2 regions of the Exiguobacterium sp. s56 genome follow, and region 2 is predicted to be linked to the other one. Evidence: a T-box and tRNA genes for the amino acid it is inferred to sense, from the RefSeq annotation. Region 2 holds a T-box; the other holds one or more tRNA genes.
What was found. A T-box is a leader RNA that pairs with one kind of tRNA and senses whether it is charged. The one in region 2 lies ahead of KNP71_RS00235 (valine--tRNA ligase), so its partner is inferred to be a tRNA-Val.
Positions count from the first base shown of each region.

Region 1: it encodes a tRNA-Val, which carries the amino acid that the T-box ahead of KNP71_RS00235 (valine--tRNA ligase) is inferred to sense. The anticodon was not compared.

Region 1 covers NZ_JACSLR010000013.1:19,669-30,204, reverse strand. Annotated here, with positions in the region: gene KNP71_RS12150 (YitT family protein) at 45-911, opposite strand; gene KNP71_RS12145 (YkvA family protein) at 1,000-1,407, opposite strand; gene KNP71_RS12140 (aminopeptidase) at 1,521-2,759, shown strand; gene KNP71_RS12135 (alpha/beta hydrolase) at 2,801-3,583, opposite strand; gene KNP71_RS12130 (TetR/AcrR family transcriptional regulator) at 3,710-4,288, shown strand; gene KNP71_RS12125 (DMT family transporter) at 4,300-4,629, shown strand; gene KNP71_RS12120 (DMT family transporter) at 4,626-4,940, shown strand; gene KNP71_RS12115 (GNAT family N-acetyltransferase) at 5,008-5,565, shown strand; tRNA gene KNP71_RS12110 (tRNA-Val) at 5,653-5,725, shown strand; gene KNP71_RS12105 (DUF554 domain-containing protein) at 5,886-6,590, shown strand; gene KNP71_RS12100 (pyrroline-5-carboxylate reductase family protein) at 6,628-7,410, opposite strand; gene yidD (membrane protein insertion efficiency factor YidD) at 7,613-7,888, shown strand; gene KNP71_RS12090 (alanine/glycine:cation symporter family protein) at 8,018-9,376, shown strand; gene KNP71_RS12085 (potassium channel family protein) at 9,395-9,754, opposite strand; gene cypC (CYP152 family fatty-acid peroxygenase CypC) at 9,834-10,536, shown strand, end outside.
Region 2 covers NZ_JACSLR010000001.1:34,963-45,498, forward strand. Annotated here, with positions in the region: gene yihA (ribosome biogenesis GTP-binding protein YihA/YsxC) at 1-576, shown strand, start outside; gene KNP71_RS00200 (AI-2E family transporter) at 691-1,869, shown strand; gene hemA (glutamyl-tRNA reductase) at 2,055-3,398, shown strand; gene hemC (hydroxymethylbilane synthase) at 3,459-4,376, shown strand; gene KNP71_RS00215 (uroporphyrinogen-III synthase) at 4,369-5,034, shown strand; gene hemB (porphobilinogen synthase) at 5,031-6,035, shown strand; gene KNP71_RS00225 (RNA-guided endonuclease InsQ/TnpB family protein) at 6,203-7,318, opposite strand; gene hemL (glutamate-1-semialdehyde 2,1-aminomutase) at 7,547-8,851, shown strand; T-box leader at 8,899-9,118, shown strand; gene KNP71_RS00235 (valine--tRNA ligase) at 9,174-10,536, shown strand, end outside.

The DNA of each region.
Region 1 (10,536 bases), on a different contig from region 2:
CATGCGTTTGTTACACAAAAAAATCGACAGCAAGTTGCTGTCGATTAAAGTGTATACGAATGTTCTTTGAAGTTACCGACGACCGAATCGATTTCAGAGACGGTGATGAACGCTTCTGAATCAATCTCGGAGACGATTTGACGCAGTTTTGGAATCTCGTTATTCTGGACGACGACATACAACATCTTCTTCGAGTCGTTCGAGTAACCGCCGGTCGCGTCCATAATCGTGACGCCGCGTTTCAAGTTCTGCTTGATGACGAGGTTGATTTCATCGGCTTTCTTACAGATGATGAAACACTGCTTTTGCGCCGAGAAGAACCGGTGAATCGTCAACAACGTCCGCGACCGGACGAAACTGAGGACGAGCGCATACATGACCGCTTTAATGTCGAACGTGATGAACACGAGGATATAGACGATGAGATCTTGTGTCAAAAAGATTTTCGGGAGTGATAAGTTCCGGTTGTTCGTATAAATGACTTTCCCGAGAATGTCGAGTCCTCCGGTCGAAGCGCCTGCGAATAACAGCAAGGCGAGTCCGAGCCCAGAGACGATTCCGCTGAACACCGAGGCGACGAGCGGGTCATCGAGCGGGGTCGGTGGGATGAGCACGGGTAGCGTGTCAATCAAGATGGATGACAAGACGACGACAAGCCCGGTCATAAGGATAAACCGTTTTCCGAGATATTTAATTCCGACGATGAAGAGTGGGATGTTCAAGACGAGTTGCGTGAACCCGATTGGCGTGTTGAACAATTCATTGACGATCAACGTGATCCCGACGATGCCCCCCGTCCCGATTTCATTTGGTTTGAGCAGTAGTCCGACAAAAATGGATTGTAAAATCGTTCCGGCGATGAGGAACAAGGTCGTTTCGACGGCGATCCGTTTTCTAGTTTTTGCGTACATAGATCATGGCTAGGTGCCATACGCCCCCCTTTGACATAAACTCATTCAAGCGTACTCCGACGATGTCGGAATTTCAAGGGACGATTGATTACAATTCATTATGGAAGCGGTCGATATCACTTGCGAGCTGTTCATGAACGTAATCGATGACTTGAGCGTCATCGAATAAGCCGAGTGGGGCGTCGTCCGGAATCGCATCGAATGGGGATACGAAGTATAAGACGGCCGCAACGAGGGCATGTTGTTTGTCCGGCTGCATCTCGAACTGGTGATTATAGACGGCACGCAACATGTTGAGTAACTGTTTCATTTGGAAGTAGAGCGTCAGTTCTTCTTCTCGCTCGATATTGCTAATCTCGTTCGAAGCGACGTCGACCGTCACTTTAGCGAGAGCGAGTTCGCCTTGGACCAATAGGTCACCTAATGTTTCATTGTCGGTATAGTCCTCGGTCGCGCTCGTTAAAAAGTGTGTGTACGTTGTTTTCCAATCTGACATGTATATTCCTCCTTCTGTCTTCATCTACTAATATGCCCGTTTTTGCGATTTGGTTGCAACTTTTCCGAAAATTTAAGAAAATAGAAATAAGTGAAAAAGGAGGAACTGTACATATGTCTACTGTAACCATGCCGACTGAGGCAGAATTTGCCCGCTACGCTGAGCTTGCCGTCAAAAAAGGCGTCAACATTCAGCCGGGCCAACAGCTCGAAGTCCGAGCTGATATTAGCCAAGCACCGCTCGTCCGTCAAATCGTGAAAGCAGCTTACGCAGCTGGCGCGAAACAAGTATATGTCAACTGGAGCGACGAAGAGACGACGAAAGTCCGTTACTTCAACGCCCCGGCGGATGCTTTCAAAGAATACCCGGAATGGCTCAAGGCCCGCTTTGAGCAATTGGCCGAAGAGAAGACGGCGTTCCTATCAATCGTCAGCGACGACCCGGACGCACTGAACGGCGTTGAGTCGTCACGCATCGCGGACTCGAACCGTGCTGCCGGCGTGGCGCTCGCGAAATGGCGCAAATATGTCATGAGCGACAATGTCAGCTGGTCAATCGTTGCTGGCGCTTCGGAAGCATGGGCGAAGAAAGTCTTCCCAGACCGTGAAGACGCCGTACCAGCCCTTTGGAAAGCGATTTTCGAAGCGACGCGCATGGACCAACCGGATGTCGTCGCGGCGTGGGATACGCATGACGCATCGCTCCGTGAACGCGCGACGTTACTCACGAACAAGAAGTACACGAAGCTCCATTACAAAGCACCGGGCACGGAATTGACGATCGGCTTGCCGAAGAAGCACGTCTTCCTTGGCGGCGGCGGTCCGAACATCGACGGTGTCGATTTCATCGCCAACATGCCGACCGAAGAAGTGTTTACGCTCGCCGATAAAGATTCGGTCGAAGGACACGTCTCGAGCACGAAACCGCTCAGCTATAGCGGCAACTTGATCGATGGATTCACGCTCTGGTTCGAAGGCGGGAAAGTCGTGAAAGCGGAAGCGAAACAAGGCCAACAGGCACTCGATGAGTTGTTGAACCTCGATGAAGGGGCGCGTCGTATCGGAGAAGTTGCGCTCGTGCCGGACGACTCACCAATCTCGAACTCGGGTCTCCTTTTCTATAACACGTTGTTCGACGAGAACGCATCATGCCACTTGGCGCTCGGACGCGCCTACTCGACATGTCTCGAAGGCGGACCGCAAATGTCAGCTGAAGAGCTCGCCGAGAACGGTGCGAACGACTCGATGACACACGTCGACTTCATGATCGGCTCGGCCGAGATGAACATCGACGGCGAACTCGAAGACGGTTCACGCGAAGCCATCATGCGTGACGGAAACTGGGTCATTTAATCAAGCAAGAGACGAATCCCTTCGTGGAATTCGTCTCTTTTTTATGTCAATTCATAGAGGAAGGCGAGGGCGTTCGGTAGCCGACGCCGCCACGCGATTTCATTATGGACGGCACCGGGCTCGACTTCATAGCGGAAGGCGATCCCTGTTCGCGCGACCGTCTCGACGAGTTTCGCGTTCGTATAGAGGTAATCCTCGGGCGTGATCGGTCCGCTCGTCTCGTTCGTCCCGATGTCCATATAGAGACGCGCCGTCACATCGGCCTGCTTCACATCCCGAATGAGGGAGTCGAGATTGGCCCAAGCGGCTGTCGAGAGCGAGCCGACGCGCCGGATGGACGGATAGGCCGTCATCATATAGAGCGAGATGACCCCGCCCATCGAGCTGCCCATCACGCCGACGTCGTCCGGGTCGGTCGCGTAGCGTTCATCAATCCACGGCTTCAACTCTTTCATGAGCCAGTCGGCGTAAGCCCGACCTCTCCCGCCGAGCGTGGGCCGTGTCTTGGCGAGTTCCGGCCCGATTCGGCGATATAGCATCTCATCCTCATAAAACGAATACTCATCGTAGCGGTCGAGCCAGTCCGGGGCACTCGCGATGGCGACGACCATGAGCGGCAATTGCAAGTCCTCGATGTGGCGGTCGATTGACCAACCTTCGCCGATCGTGGCGGTCTTGCCGTCGAACACGTTTTGACCGTCGTGCATATAGAGGACCGGGATTCGTTCGTCAGCCGACACGAAGTCGGGACGATAGACACGGACAATCCGCTTCCGGCCACGTATGGCCTCGGTCGGTAAGGTGAAGCTGAATTGGTCGAGCATATAAAGCGCTCCTTTCGCAGTCAACTGGTTTTAGTTTGCCGGGTGTGGACGAGAAATGCAATCGCGACACTTGACTACCTACCGTTCGTTAGGTAAGGTGATAATGAAGAAAGGGGTCGATGACGGATGAATACGAAACAACGAATCGAGCTGGCGGCACGGCGGCGCTTTGCGCTTGAAGGGTATGAAGGACTATCATTAGCGGCACTCGCCGAGGATGTTGGCATTAAGAAAGCGTCGCTATACGCACATATCGAAGGAAAAGAGCAATTGTTCAAACAAGTCGTCGAGGACATGGCAGATCGTTACGATCGCGTCTGGCGAGAAGCGCGGGACGCCACTGAGGGCGCGGCACCGCTCGAACGGATCGAGGCCATCGTCGAGACGTTGATTCGCTTCTTTGAAGAAGAGGAGACATGGATGCTGACGAAGCGGATGTTGCTCGTCCCGCCTCCTGAATTGCGATTGTTCATCGAGACGACGCTCGGGTCGGTCGAGACGGACTTGCAAGCGTTTGAGAAAGAACAGTTTCGATTGGCGATGGAGCAAGGGGCGTTACCCGAACAGTCGCTCGAGGACGTTTACGATGCCTACTATTGTTTTCTCGACGGCGCGCTCATCTCACTCTTCACGCTCGAGACGAATCGCGTCAAGCGGCAACAGGCCGCATTCACAATCTATAAGAAAGGAGTCGGATGGACATGAAACAAGATCAAATGGCCTGGGTTTGGCTTATTCTCGCCGGCCTGCTTGAAATCGTCTGGGCCACGACGATGAAACTGTCGAACGGCTTCACGGTGCTCGGTCCGAGCACCGTGACCGTTCTCTTATTAGTTGTGAGCTTTGGATTGTTGGCGATGTCGTTCCGGACGTTACCGGCCGGGACCGGTTATGCAGTGTTCACCGGCATCGGGGCCGTCGGAACGGTCATCGTCGGTGCAGTCTTGTTCGATGAGGCGCTGACCGGCATGAAGCTCGTCTTTATCGCGACGCTCCTCATCGGTGTGATTGGACTGAAACAAGTGACAGGAGGAGAATCGGCATGAGTTGGGTATTTTTGATTGGCGCGGGTCTTGCCGAGATGATGGCGGTCTTTTGGATGGGAAAATCGAAAGGCTATCAGATTGTTAAATGGTCGATCTTGTCCGTCGGAACGTTTGCCTTAAGTTTTTATTTGTTGTCGCGCTCTCTCGAGACGCTCCCGCTCGGGCTGGCATATTCGATTTGGGTCGGGATTGGGGCGGCCGGCGGCGTCGTGCTCGGCATGCTGTATTTGAACGAATCGCGGGACCGGTGGCGTATCTTCTTCTTATTGCTTATTATCGGGAGTGTCATCGGATTAAAAGTTGTCGCGTGATCAGGATTAGCTTCGAATAAAAACGGGAATTAAATAGTTCAGACTGTGAACGAAAGGGGCGGGGACGATGAGTCATATCAAACTGCAATCCGAGCGTCTACGACTCGAACCTTACACGATTGCTGATTTTTATTTCGTGAAATCGCTACTCCAAGATCCGCGCGTGATGCGTTTCATTAGCCCGGATGGAAAGCCATATACGGATGAACAGACGATCGAATGGTTCGAGCGCCAGTTGGCCCGCTATCAGACGGGTCGTCAAACCGGGTTGCTCAAATTGATGTCGCATGAAAATGACGAGCCAATCGGTCATGCCGGCACGTTGCTCCATGAACTCGACGGCACGATTGAACTTGAAGTCGGATATTGGTTGGCGCCGAAGCATTGGCATATGGGCTACGGACGCGAGGCAGCGGCTCGTCTCATGCGTCATGCGTTCGAAGAAGGTGAGAAAGAGATCATTTCCTTGATTCATCCGGATAACGTCCCATCGCAACGGGTCGCGAAAGCGAACGGACTGCATTGGGATCGGGATACCGAATATCAAGGCATGCTCGTCTCGGTATATGCCGGTGATTTAGAACGGTTGTGCCGCCATATGAAACGGGAAGAAATGACGCGTTAAAAAAAAGTAAAAAAAGTTTTAAAAAACAGTTGCCAAGGCATTAGTTTCTTGATATATTAATAGTGTCCTTAAGAGAGGACACGACCTGATTCTGTAGCTCAGCTGGGAGAGCGCTACCTTGACAGGGTAGAGGTCGCTGGTTCGAGCCCAGTCAGAATCACTTGGGTGCCAAACCCGATGCGAAACCCATAGGAACGTGGGTTTCCGCGACGCCACTTCTTGCGAGAAGTGGCTTTTTTTTTTGTTTTTCTTTCAATTGACAGCCTACATAAACAGTTGGTATATTCCTCTCAATACATACAGAAACGGGGAATTATACGATGGTCTTAACCGGAACAATCGTCAACGCGGCGTTGATCGTGATTGGCACATTACTTGGACTCTTGTTTCACCGCATCCCCGAACGAATGAAAGAGACGGTCACCGCAGCCATCGGTCTCGCCGTCGTCTTGCTTGGCGTTCAAATGGGGATGAAAAGTGAGAACTTTTTAATCGTCATCGGCAGTCTCGTCATCGGGGCTGCACTCGGCGAATGGTGGAAGCTCGATGAGAAGTTGAACGAGGTCGGCTATCAATTGGAACGCCGCCTCGGGGGCAAGAGTAAGTCAAGTATCGCCGAAGGCTTCATCACGGCGACGCTCATCTTCGTCATTGGTGCGATGGCTGTCATCGGCGCGCTCGACAGCGGATTGCGCGGGGATCATGACGTCCTCTATACGAAAGGATTGATTGACGGTTTCACGGCACTCGTCCTCAGCTCGACGCTCGGCATCGGGGTCATGTTCTCGGCCGTCCCGGTACTCTTATACCAAGGAGCAATCGCCTTGCTCGCCATTCAAATCATGAAGTTCATCCCGGAGTCGCTCATGGATGACTTTATTTTAGAGATGACGGCGACCGGTGGTGTCATGATTGTCGCGATTGGGTTGAACTTGGTCGGCATCACGCGGATTCGTGTCGCGAACTTATTGCCGGGAATCTTGATGGTCGCGGTCATCGTCTCGATTTTACATATCGTCCAATAAAAAAATCCGAGAGACGCGATGCGTTTCTCGGATTTTTTCAATTCTTCGGTTGTTCGACTTCTTCTCTCGCACTTTCGCGAAGGGCAGAAGCCATGACGTCTGCTAAATCGCGCGAGCGGAGCACACCGACACCGCGGTCGGTCGGACCGTCTGGCGCGGCCACGTCCGCAATCAAGTCGTTCGTCGGCCGTGTCTCGTGAAGCAACAGTTCAGCCGATCCTTTCATCGCCTGGGCGACGATTTGGCGCGCCGTCGCTTCATCGAAACCGGCATCGGTCAAGACGGGCGTCATCGAACCGACGATTTCATAAAAGAAAGCGGGGCTGCATCCGGCGGCAGCCATGAAGGCGGACATCTTCTTCGCATCCGTCACGGCCGTCCGTCCGACGCGTTCAAACAGCGCCGTCGCGGTCTCACGGACCGTATCATCGGTCTCTGGGCCGAACCAGAGTCCGGTCATCCCGCTCCGATAAGCGACTGGGGTATTCGGCATCGCGCAGACGGCAGGGAGACCTGACGCCTCTTCAATCTCGCTCGGTTCGATATGAGCTGCTACGGAGACGAGGAGCGGTGTGCTCCACGTTTTAGATTGCACGTAAGGAATGACCCCGTCCGGTTGCATCGCGAGGACGACGATGTCATACGCGTTGACATCTTCCTCGTCGACGATTTGCACGCCGAGCTCGGCCTGTAACGCTGTCAAACGGGTCCGGTCACTCCGGTTCGTCATCGTGATTTGTTCAGGCGACACACCAGAGGCAAGCCATCCGCGTACGAGTGACTCACTCATCGATCCTGCACCTACCATTAAAATATTCATTCTCGTCACCTCTTCATATAGATTCGGTCGTATATATACATGTTGCTTATCATAACAAATGACGCAACAAATAGCGCCCATCGTGCTCAAATTGTAAAACAAAGGAAAAAAAGATGAGCGGTTTGTCATTTGATTGTCGCATGCGCCATAGATGACAAGCTGGCCCGGGCAAGCTATTATGGCAGTAATCAAACTGGAGGCGATGAGAGTGAAACGAGTGTTAGTGCGGGGGATTCAAGGGTATCAACGGTTCATCTCGCCGTTGAAACCGCCGACTTGCCGTTTTTATCCGACGTGTTCGCACTATGGAATCGAGGCGATTGAAAAGCATGGTGCCCTTAAAGGTGGGTATTTGACGACTCGCCGCTTAATGCGGTGCCAACCGTTCCATTCGGGCGGACTCGACTACGTGCCGGATGAATTTGATTGGCGCGCCCCTTTACAACGTGAAAAACCCCCTTCTCAGCGAGACGTCTAATCGGCGGCTCGCTGTTTTAGATACAGCTTAAAAATCAAATCGTTGTTTTATTACAATACTTTTGACAATCTTCTAAGTATTCTGAAAAAATAGAGGTGTACGATTACATAAGGGGAAGGGGAATTCAATATGAGTCAATCGTTCAGTGAACTCATCGGTACGATTTCGAACTTTGTGTGGGGACCACCGTTATTGATTTTGCTTGTGGGGACAGGCATCTACTTGACGGTACGGCTCGGGGGACTTCAAGTCACGAAGTTGCCGTACGCATTGAAGCTCGCGTTTTCTAAAAATCAAGACAAAACATCGAAAGGGGATATCAGTCACTTCCAAGCGCTCATGACGGCGCTCGCAGCAACCGTCGGTACGGGGAATATCGTCGGGGTTGCGACCGCGGTCGTGCTCGGTGGACCGGGGGCGATCGTCTGGATGTGGGTATCCGGATTTTTCGGTATGGCGACGAAATACGCCGAAGCCGTGCTCGCCGTTAAATATCGGGTGACCGATGAACGCGGACAAATGGCCGGGGGGCCGATGTATTACTTAGAACGTGGCTTGAAGCAACGTTGGCTCGCCGTCGCATTCGCAGGATTCGCCTCGCTCGCGGCATTTGGGATTGGGAACGGGGTGCAGACGAACTCGGTCGCGATGGCGCTCAAGACGACCTTTGACGTGCCGTTGTATGTCTCTGGTATCTTGATTATGATTTTCACAGGCGCGGTCATCTTGGGCGGTGTCAAATCAATCGGTCGCGTCGTCAGTTACTTCGTACCAGTCATGATCGTCTTTTATCTCGGCAGCGGATTGTTGATTATGGTGATGAACTACACGCTCATTCCGGATGCCATCGCCCTCATCTTCAGCAGCACGTTCAGTGCCGAAGCAATCGGTGGCGGAGCCATCGGGGCCGCCATTCGTTACGGTGTGGCGCGCGGCGTCTTCTCGAACGAGGCAGGTCTCGGTTCGGCGCCGATTGCCGCAGCGGCTGCTAAAACGGATATGCCGGGACGTCAGGCGCTCGTCTCGATGACGCAAGTGTTTCTCGATACGCTCATCGTCTGTTCTGTCACGGGAATCACGCTCGTCATGGGCGGTCAAATCGGTTCGGGCCTCGAGGGGGTCGAATTGACGACGGCGACGTTCGAGCAATTCCTTGGACCGGCCGGCGGTTATATCGTGACGATTGGACTGGTCATGTTCGCCTACTCGACGGTGCTCGGGTGGTCATACTACGGGGAACGGTCGATTCATTACTTGTTCGGTCAAAAATCGATTCTTCCTTATCGGATTGCGTTCGTTCTCGTTGCCGGTCTCGGTGCGATGACGACGAACCTCAACTTGGTTTGGGCGCTCTCGGACGTGTTCAACGGTTTGATGGCCATCCCGAACTTGATTGGCTTACTGTTCTTGTCGGGTGTCGTCATTGCTGAAACGAAGCGATTCAATCAACAGCTCGAACTCGAAAATCGAAATCGAAAAGCTTCTTAAACCAATACGCCACCATCCTTACGGGGACGGTGGCGTATTGCGTTTGCGAACCTCTTCGAGCCGTGCTTGTTGAAGATGGTCGAACACTTTCGTGATGAAACCGACCATGATGCCGACACCCGTGATGACATAGCCGATCGTGAACACTTTGCCGATATCGGTCGTCGGGACAAAATCCCCATAGCCGATTGTCGTGAGTGTGACGATACTGAAATACAGGGCATCGAGCCAACGCATGTCTTCGAAGCGTGAGTAGAACAGTGTCCCGGAGAGGATGGTCAGGAAGGCGAGACTGAACAAGACTTGAAACTCCGCATCCTTCAAGCCACGCCAAATCCCGCGGAACATGCGCCGGAACGTCAAGATGAAAGATAGCATTTCATTTCCTCCTTTCCCTATAGGTTTGTTCGCTAGCAACAGGGGAACATCCTTTATAGCAAAACTGGAGAGGATGATCATGATGACACGACTGATTCCAAAAGAAGAAGGGCTCGATCATAGCCTGGCGTTCCTACGGGAAGGATATTTATACGTCCCGAACCGTCGGAAGAGCTTTCAATCCACTCTGTTTGAAACACGCTTGCTCGGCGAACGCGTCATCTGTCTCGGAGGCGGCGAGGCGGCAGCCTTGTTTTATGACGCGGACAAGTTCGTGCGCAAAGATGCGGCACCGAAACGGTTGCTGAAAACACTATTCGGTGAGGATGGTGTGCAGACGTTAGACGGCTCGGCCCATACACATCGCAAACAGATGTTCATGGCGCTCATGTTCCCACAAAATATCAAGCGGTTAACGAAGCTGGTCAGCCGGGAGTGGGAACGGGCGCTCGACGCGGCAGCTGACGAGACGGTGCTCTATGACACGGCGCAAGAAGTTCTCATGCGGGCCGTCTGTGAATGGGCCGGGGTCCCGCTCCATGAAAGCGAAGTAGCGCGTCGGACGGACGAGATGAAATTGTTATTTGAATCTGGGACTGCCCTCGGACCAAAACATGTTCGGGGGCGAGCGGCCCGCTCCTCGGCCGAGGCGTGGGTGCGTGGCATGGTCGAAGAAGTGCGGACGAACCGGCTTCTCCCAAACGAACAAACGGCGTTATACGAATTTTCTTGGCATCGGGATGAAGCGGGTCATCTGCTTCCGGCCGACGTCGTTGCTGTCG
Region 2 (10,536 bases):
TTTGTCACGAGTGCCGTCGCACCTGACCATTACCCGATTCATGAGTTACCGGAAGTCGCACTCGCCGGACGTTCGAACGTCGGGAAGTCATCGTTCATCAACAAGATTTGTCAGCGCAAAGCACTCGCACGGACGTCTTCGAAGCCAGGGAAGACGCAGACGCTGAACTTCTTCAACATCAACGATGAAATCATGTTCGTCGACGTGCCGGGCTATGGCTACGCGAAAGTCTCAAAGACGGAGCGGGAGAAGTGGGGCATCATGATGGAGCAATATTTGACGTCACAGAGCGCGCTTCGCGGCGTCGTCCTGTTGGTCGATATCCGTCATGAGCCGTCAAGTGACGACGTGACGATGTACAACTTCTTGAAGCATTACGAGATTCCGGTCATCGTCGTGGCAACGAAGCTCGATAAAATCAAAAAAGCGCAGCGTCAAAAACATGAAGCGGCCGTCAAACGCAAGCTTCAGTTTGAATCGACTGACCGGTTCGTCGCATTCTCGGCGGAGACGGCAGAAGGCAAAGACGAAGCGTGGAAAGCAATTTATGATTTATTGACACGCGAAGAAGATTGACCGAAGACGAGGGCAACCCCTCGTCTTTTTTGTTTTCAGGGTTACGAGAGCGGGTAATTATCGTATAATTGTCCTAATTACATAAGACAAGAGAATAGAGAACGAGGTGGAAAGATGCAAATCATGTTTCAGAACAAATGGTACCGCTTCTTATTTTGGACGCTGACGATTTTCTTGGTCATCTGGGTCGGGACGGAAATCTCTTTCGTGTTCGAACCGATTCAAGTTATTTTGGCGCTCGTCACGGTACCGCTCATCATTGCTGGACTTTTCTATTATTTCTTAGTCGGGATCGTCGACTTCTTAGAAAAACGGATGGACGGCAAACGGCCGCTCGCCGTCGGGATTACGCTAGGTGGACTCGTGTTGATCTTTACGCTCGTCTTCAGCATCCTTGGCCCAGTACTCGCGGAGCAGGTGACGTCACTCGTTAACGCGATGCCGAGCATTGCCAAGGAATTGCAGGTACAGGCGTTCGCCGTTCGTGACTCGCTCATGCAAAATGAGTTCTTGTCACGCTTCATCGCCGAGAATGACGATATGTTCACCGACTTCACGAACAACGTGACGTCGTATCTCGGAGACGTCTTCGGGAATGTCGCGTCATCGTTCGGTCGTCTTGTCGGCTTCATCACGTCGGCCGTCATCACAATCGTCGTCATTCCATTCATGCTTTTGTATATGTTACTTGACGGGAAACGTCTTCCGGACTCAATCGTGAAGTTGTTGCCGTCGAGCTATGAGCGTGAGACACGCAACATCTTACATGACATGCATACGACGGTTAAAAACTACGTCCATGCCCAGTTGATCGTGGCGTTCTTCGTCGGAATCACGTCGCTCATCGGATTATGGATTATCGGACTCGACTATGCCATCCTACTCGCGCTCTTTATGATGGTGACGAACATCATCCCGTACGTCGGACCGTTCCTCGGTGCGGCACCGGCCGTTGTCGTCGCTTTCATCCAAGATCCGATTAAAGTGCTTTGGGTCATCGTCGTCATCATCATCGTCCAACAGATCGAATCGAACGTCATCTCGCCGCTCATCCAAGGCAAGTCACTCAAGGTGCACCCGCTGACGATCATCATCGTCTTGCTCGTCGCCGGGAACTTGGCCGGGATTATCGGGATGCTCATCGCGGTTCCGTTCTACGCGGTGGCGAAAGTCGTCGTTCAAAATATCGTCCGCATTTACAAGCTGAGGGAACGGAAACATTACCTCGAAGCGGAGGAAGAAGAAAAGACCCAAGAGAGTACAATCATCACCGATCCATCCTCTTTAAAATGAGGAATCAAGTAGAAATGGTCTCTATGTCCGTTTCTACTTTTTTTTGTCACAAAAAGTTCTTAAATTATTTCACAAAAATCGAACAGAAGATTATAGTTCCTAAATAAAAATTGTTATAATGTACGGTAGAGATGTGAAAAAGAAGAGACAACCGTCGGTGGATTTTGGATGAGGGGAAGAGGTACATGCATATTGTCGTCGTTGGACTAAATAACAAGACAGCCCCTGTCGCGATTCGGGAGCAGTTCTCGTTTGGGGAGCAAGAAATCGTGGATGCGATGATTGCACTTCGCGAAGAGAAAAGCATATTTGAATCGGTTATTTTGTCGACTTGTAACCGAACAGAGCTATATGTCGTCACAGACCAGCTCCATACGGGTCGTTATTATACAAAACGGTTTTTAGCGAACTGGTTTGATTTAGAGATGGACCAATTCACCCCTTATTTATCGATTCGTGAAGGAGAAGAGGCGATTCGCCACTTGTTCCGCGTCACGTCTGGACTCGATTCGATGATCATTGGGGAAACACAGATTTTAGGACAAGTGAAATCGAGCTTCTTCCGCGCCCAAGAGAACGGGACGACGGGAACGGTGTTCAACAAACTGTTCAAAGAAGCCGTGACGCTCGCCAAACGTGCCCATACTGACACGCAAATTGGGGAAATGTCGGTATCGGTCAGCGCGGCAGCAGTCACGCTCGCCCAGGAAATGTATTCGTCGCTCGATGATAAACAAGTCGTCGTCGTCGGTGCGGGTGAGACAGGCGAGTTGACGACGCTCAACTTGTTCGAGGCCGGTGCGAAACAGATTGCCGTCTTTAACCGGACCGAGAGCAAAGCGAAAGCGGTCGCTGACAAGTTCAAAGGCCGGGCCCACTCGATCCGTGAGATTGCTTGCGGCTTGCTTGACGCTGATATTTTAATTAGCTCGACCGGTGCGAAAGAAGCCGTCATCGCCTATGATGACGTCGCCGCAGCACAACTGCTCCGCCGGGAACGTCCACTGTTGTTAATCGACATTGCCGTGCCGCGAGATATCGATCCAGCGGTCCGGGCGCTTCCGGGCGTCCACTTGTTCGATGTGGATGACTTGAACGGCATCGTCAATAAAAACTTGGCGGCCCGTCTCATCGAAGCCGAAAAGATTGAAATCAAAATCGATGAGGCGATTCAAGAGTTCCAAACGTGGCTCATCACGCTTGGTGTCGTGCCGATCATGAATGAATTGCGCGCCCGTGCGCTCAACATTCAAGAAGAGACGATGGAAAGCCTCGAGCGCAAGCTCGATCATCTGTCGGACCGCGATAAAAAAGTCATCGGCAAGCATATGAAGTCAATCATCAACCAGATGCTTCGTGAACCGATTGATTACATCAAAGACGCCGCTGCGCAACCAGATGCGAACACACGCATCAATCAGTTCGTGGAGACGTTCGGTCTAGATGTCGACGTCCCTGACGCCGAACCGGAAACGGAAGAAGCCGAAGCGATGTCAGCGAAAGCACCACTTCGCGCCTTGATGCGCTAATACAAAACAAAAAAAGGCGGCGGATCTCGTCGCCTTTTTCTATGAAGGGGATAACCGATCATGCGTAAAATTATCGTCGGCTCACGCCGCTCACAACTTGCGATGACACAGACGAAATGGGTCATCGATCAATTGAAGAAAGCCGGGGCTCAAAACGAGTTCGAAATCAAAGAGATCGTGACGAAAGGGGACCAAATCGTCGACGTGCAACTCTCGAAAGTCGGCGGCAAAGGGTTGTTCGTCAAAGAGATTCAGCAACAGATGCTCGCCGGGGACATCGATTTCGCGGTCCACAGCATGAAAGACGTCCCGGCCGAGTTGCCGGAAGAGCTCTATATCAGCTGCATGCCGAAACGCGTCGACGCCCGTGATGTGCTCATCTGCGAGAACGGCTATACGCTCGAGACGCTCCCGGAAGGTGCCGTCATCGGGACGAGCTCACTGCGCCGCGGTGCCCAAATGCTCGCCGCTCGCCCGGACTTCGACATTCAATGGATTCGCGGGAACATCGACACGCGCCTCAAAAAACTCGAGACAGAAAACTTCAACGCCATCTTGCTCGCTAAAGCCGGGCTCGAGCGCATGGGTTGGACGGACCGCGTCGACTTCGAAGCGCTTGACGCCGATATGATGGTCCCAGCCGTCGGACAAGGTGTACTTGCCATCGAAAGCCGGAAGGACGACGCTGAAGTGACGGCAATTCTACAATTGCTCCATGACGACGTGACGGCGAAAGCCGCAACAGCGGAGCGGACGTTCCTCAAGGCAATCGAAGGCAGCTGCCACGTACCGGTCGGCGGTTATGCGACGGTCGATGGCGACGACGTGACACTCACAGGCCTCATCGCCTCGGTCGACGGCAAAGAAGTGCTCCGTGTGACGAAGACGTCGTCAGACGCGGTCGCACTCGGGAAAGACGTAGCAGACGATTTGCTCGGACGCGGCGGGCGCGAAATTCTCGCCTCGGTCAATGCGTGACGTCTGGTACACAGGGACAAAACGACTGACCGCTTCGCAGCGAGCCCGGCTCACCGCGAGCGGTCTTTCCGTTCATCACGTCCCGCTCATCGAGACGAGATTGACGCACAACCAGATGCCGATCAGCCGATTCGATTGGCTCGTCGTGACGAGCCAGACAGCGGTACCGGCGCTTTGTGACGTCCCACGTGACGTCAAAGTCGCGGCCGTCGGCGAGAAAACGAAACAAGCACTCGAGGCCGTTGGATTCACCGTCGCGCTCATGCCGGAGACGTTTACGGGCGAGGCGTTGTTCCATGACCTTGCAACTGTCGTAAAGTCAGACGAGGTCGTCTTGTTCGCCCGGGGCGACTTGGCGAACACGGCGCACATGACGCAACTCGAAAACGTCCACGACTGGGTCGTCTATGAGACGATTGGCCGTGAACTGACAGAGACGGAAGTCGAGGCGCTCGAAGGAATCGAAGCGCTCCTCGTGCTCAGCCCGTCCGCCGTCCGGGCGCTCACGCCATATCTCGACCATTTCCACGGGACGTGGTACGCCATCGGTGAAGTGACCGAGCGCGCCGTCCGGGAAGTGTCGACGTTACCGGTCCGAGTGCCTGAGTGTTATACTATGGATGCATTAATACAGTGTATAGGGGAGGATTTTTCATGAACCAGTTTGACCGTCATCGTCGTCTTCGTTCATCGAAGTCAATGCGTGCACTCGTACGTGAAAATCATGTTCGGAAAGAAGATTTGATTTACCCGCTCTTCATCATCGAAGGGACAGACATTAAACGCGAAGTCAGCTCGATGCCGGGCGTCTTCAACTTCTCGCTCGACCGTCTCGAGGACGAGATCAACGAGATCGTCGACCTCGGTATTCAATCGGTGCTCTTGTTCGGCGTACCTGAACATAAAGACCCGGAAGGTACGGAAGCGTATCATGACCACGGCATCGTCCAAGAAGCGATCCGTAAAGTGAAAGCGTGGGCACCACAGCTCACGGTCATCGCCGACACATGCCTGTGCGAATATACGTCGACAGGCCACTGTGGCATCGTGAAGAACGGTGACGTCGATAACGACGCGTCGCTACCACTTCACGTCCAGACGGCCATCACGCAAGCGCAAGCAGGCGCTGACATCATCGCGCCGAGCTCGATGATGGACGGCTTCGTCGCCGCGATCCGTGAAGGACTCGACCAAAACGGTTTCAACCATATCCCGATCATGAGTTACGGCGTCAAGTACGCATCGGCGTACTACGGACCGTTCCGTGACGCAGCGCAATCGGCACCTGGTGAAGGCGACCGCAAAGGCTATCAGATGGACCCGGCCAACCGCCGTGAAGCGTTCCGCGAATCACAATCGGACGTCGAGCAAGGCGCCGATTTCATGATCGTCAAACCGGCGCTCGCGTTCATGGACATCATCCGTGACATGCGCGACTCGCTCGATATGCCGATCGTGGCGTATAACGTGAGCGGAGAGTACGCCATGGTCAAAGCGGCTGCTTTGAACGACTGGGTCGATGAGCAACGCATCGTCATGGAGACGATGGTCGGCTTCAAACGGGCCGGTGCGGACCTCATCGTCACATATTTCGCAAAAGACGTCTGTCGCTATTTGGAAGGAGACTACGCGTCAACAACCCACCACTTAACGAACTGACGGTCCGTTTGAAGCGGGGGCTTGCGTCCGTCGAGGACCCGACGGCGCCTCTACCCTCGTAGAGTGCGGTTACGCTCGTTCCTGCCCGGTAGTGCGGACGGCGCTTGCGCCTCCTACCTTCGTGTGGCGGAACATCGGGACGGCCGACCTCGCCCCTGCCACGGGAGTCATGCTCCCGTGGCACCTGCACCGATGTGTTCGATGCCTTTCTGATGCAGGTTCATCGCGCCGACCCGGTCGTCGTTCGACCGGTACCGGCAGTTCTTGCATTGGAAGAGGTGCAGCTTCTTGTCCCGGTTCGCCTTCTCGGTGTGCCCGCATGTCGGGCAGGTCTGGGAGGTGTGTCTCGGGTCGACGACGATCACCTTCTGTCCGTTCAACGCGGCCTTGTACGCGAGCATTTGACGGAACTGGTAGAACGCCCACGACACGGAGACGTAGCGGTTTCTCGCGCGCACCTTCTCTGTGGCGGCACGGATGCCGGTCAGGTCCTCCAACACGAACAGCGTGCCCCTCGGGTGTCGGTCGACGAGTGCCTTCGTGACCTGATGGTTCACATCGGTCACATAACGGTTTTCTCTCGAGCCGAGCTGTCTCAGCCGTTTGCGGGCCGACGGGGTCTGCCGTCGTTGCAGCTGCTTGCGGGTCGCTTTGAACGTGCCTCGCTTGTGCTTCACCGTTCCTCCGTCGTAGAAGGCGGTCTCGCCCTGGCTGTCGTACGTGACCGCCAGGAAGTTGATGCCGAGGTCCACGCCGACGACGTTGGTGACACGGGCGTCGGCGAGTTCGGGGAACGCCTTCGTCACGGGGATGTGCAGGAACCATTTCCCGTGTTTGTGCACCAGTTTGGCCGTGCCGAACCGCCACGTCCCGTTGAAGTACCGCCTCATGCCCTTGCGCGCATAGTCCAGCTTGATCCGGCCGTCCAGCGTGTTCACGCTGAACCGGTCCCGGGTGAGCGAGTAGTCGCGGTTCCAGACGAGGTCGTACTCGGGGCGCTTGAACTCGACCCGGGACCACGCGTGCCCGTTCGACCTCGCCGACTTGTATCTGGCGACCACCGTCTTCATGACCGACTGGGCCATTTGGCTCTTCAGGCCGAAGCGTCGCCGGATCTCGGCATAGTGCGCGTCGTTGAGGCTGACCTGGTCCAGGTCCCCCGTCTCGAAGACGTGTCCCGACAGCCAGTCACAGGCCGACCGGTACGCGTCCATCGTCGTCCTCAGGGTAGCCACTTGAGAGGCTGGGACATAGATTTGTATTTTTGCAGTGATTGTAGACATGGTGCTCACCACCTTTCGCTACATAAACGATACCCGTTTTTTTAGCGGAGAATGAATTGACTTAACTCATAGAAGGGAGGAGGCAAGGTAGGAGTTCATAAGCGGTTATCATGCACATGTTTAGCATGATTGTGTCCCATACCGAAAATGATGGAAATTCCTCCCCCCACTAATCGTCGGGCTGTGCCCGGGACACGATTGGAGTAGGGGTATCCTTGCCGATTAAAGATGACCTACAAACAAACACGCTCAGAAGCGGCGTTCGAACAAGCACGTCCGCTCATGCCGGGCGGGGTGAACAGCCCGGTCCGTGCTTATAAATCAGTCGGGATGACGCCAATCTTTGCTGAACGCGGCGAAGGCTCGCGCGTCTACGACATCGATGGCAACGAATATATCGACTACGTCCTCTCATGGGGACCACTCATCCTCGGCCACCGTGACCCTGTCGTCACGAAGGCGATTCAAGAGCAAGCTGAAAAAGGCTGGACGTTCGGGACACCGACCGAGCTCGAAACGAAAATGGCCGAGCTCGTCATCGAGCGCGTCCCATCGATCGAGATGGTGCGCATGGTCAACTCGGGTACGGAAGCGACGATGGCGGCTCTCCGCCTCGCACGCGGCTACACGGGCAAGACGAAAATTTTGAAGTTCGAAGGCTGCTACCACGGTCATGGCGACTCGCTCCTCATCAAGGCCGGTTCGGGCGTCGCGACGCTCGGTCTCCCGGACTCGCCGGGCGTACCGAAAGACTTGGCGAGCCAGACGCTCACGGTGCCATATAACGATTTGGATGCTCTCCGCATCGCCTTCGAGAAGTTCGGCGACGATATCGCTGGTGTCATCGTCGAACCGGCGGCCGGTAACATGGGCTTCGTGCCACCGCAACCTGGCTTCCTCGAAGGACTCCGCGAGATCACGGAACAATACGGCTCGCTCCTCATCTTTGACGAGGTCATGACCGGATTCCGGGTCGGCTATAACTGTGCCCAAGGCTACTTCGGCGTGACGCCGGACTTGACGTGCCTCGGGAAAGTCATCGGCGGCGGCCTTCCGGTCGGTGCCTATGGCGGGAAACGCGAGATTATGGAACAAATCGCGCCACAAGGACCGATTTACCAGGCAGGGACGCTCTCGGGTAACCCACTCGCGATGATCGCCGGCTACACGACGTTATCGCAACTCAAGCCTGAGCACTACGCCGAGTTCGAACGCAAAGCGGACCGTCTCGCTGAAGGCTATACGAAAGCGGCCGAGAAGTATAACATCCCGCACGACACGAACCGGGCCGGCTCGATGTTCGGATTCTTCTTCACGAATGAGAAAGTGACGAACTTCGAGAAGGCGAAGACGGCGAACCTCGACTTGTTCCGCGCTTACTATCAGAAGATGGCGGCGCGCGGCGTGTTCTTGCCACCGTCACAGTTCGAAGGATTGTTCCTCTCGACCGTTCACACGGACGAAGATATCGACTTGACGCTCGCAGCGGTCGACGCGACGTTCAAAGAGCTGCAACAAGAGTTTTCATTGTAATCTTGACGGAAACAGCTTCTGTCGCTACAATTGTTTAACAGATACGAACAAAAGCTACGATGAGGAATAGTACGCAATCAACATCCTTTTTCAGAGACGCGGCCGCTTGGTGTGAGGCCGCGAGGGATGGTGCGGAAGTCGCCTCGGAGCTGACCTTTTGAACGAAGTAGGAAGGTCCGGTCCATCGACCGTTATTCGATTTTGAGGGCGCCACATGTGGCGAACTAAGGTGGTACCGCGGAAGATACGGCTTCTTTCGTCCTTAGCGTTAAGGACGAGAGTAGCCGTTTTTTTGTCCACATTATTAGAGGAGGTTGGGCATATGGCCAACGAGACAAACGAAATCACCATGCCGACGAAGTACGATCCAAGTGCGACGGAAGCGAAATGGTATGACTACTGGTTAGAGAACGACGTATTCAAAGCAGACGAGGACGATTCAAAACAGCCGTACACGATTGTCATCCCGCCACCGAACGTAACAGGGAAACTTCACCTCGGACACGCGTGGGACACGACGCTCCAAGATTTGCTGACGCGCCTCAAGCGCATGCAAGGCTATGACGTCCTCTGGCTCCCAGGGATGGACCACGCCGGGATCGCGACACAAGCGAAAGTCGAACAGAAGCTCCGTGAGGACGGCATTATGCGCTATGACCTCGGACGCGAGAAGTTCCTCGAGAAGACGTGGGAATGGAAAGACGAGTACGCCGATACGATCCGTGCCCAATGGTCAAAACTTGGCCTCGGTCTCGACTACTCACGTGAGCGCTTCACGCTCGACGAAGGACTCTCGAAAGCGGTCCAGGAAGTGTTCGTCCGCCTCTATGAGAAAGGCTTGATTTACCGCGGCGAATATATCGTCAACTGGGACCCGGCGCAAAAGACGGCCGTTTCGGATATCGAAGTCATCTACCAAGAAGTCGAAGGCGCGTTCTATCACATGAAATACCCGCTCGCTGATGGCTCAGGCCACATCGAGATCGCGACGACGCGTCCGGAGACGATGCTCGGCGATACGGCCGTTGCCGTTAACCCGAAAGATGAGCGTTACGCGCACCTCGTCGGCAAGACGATCATGCTTCCGGTCATGAACCGCGAGATTCCGATCGTGGCTGACGACTACGTCGACATGGAGTTCGGTACAGGTTGCGTCAAGATCACACCGGCGCACGACCCGAACGACTTCGAGATCGGGAACCGCCACGAGCTCCCGCGCATCCTCGTCATGGACGAAGGCGGCAAGATGAACGAGAATGCTGGCAAGTACGAAGGGCTCGACCGTTTCGAATGCCGCAAGCAACTCGTCAAAGACCTAGAAGCAGACGGCACGCTCGTCAAGATTGAGCCACACACGCACTCGGTCGGTCACTCGGAACGTTCAGGCGCAGTCATCGAGCCTTATCTTTCGAAACAGTGGTTCGTCGACATGGAGCCGCTCGCGAAAGCAGCGCTCGAAGCGCAAGGACATGACGATACGAAAGTCAACTTCGTCCCAGAGCGGTTCGAAGGCACATACCTCCGTTGGATGGAGAACATCCGTGATTGGTGTATCAGCCGCCAACTCTGGTGGGGTCACCGCATCCCGGCTTGGTACCACAATGAGACAGGTGAGATTTATGTAGGTAAAGAAGCACCGGCGGACAGTGAGAACTGGCATCAAGATGAAGACGTGCTCGACACAT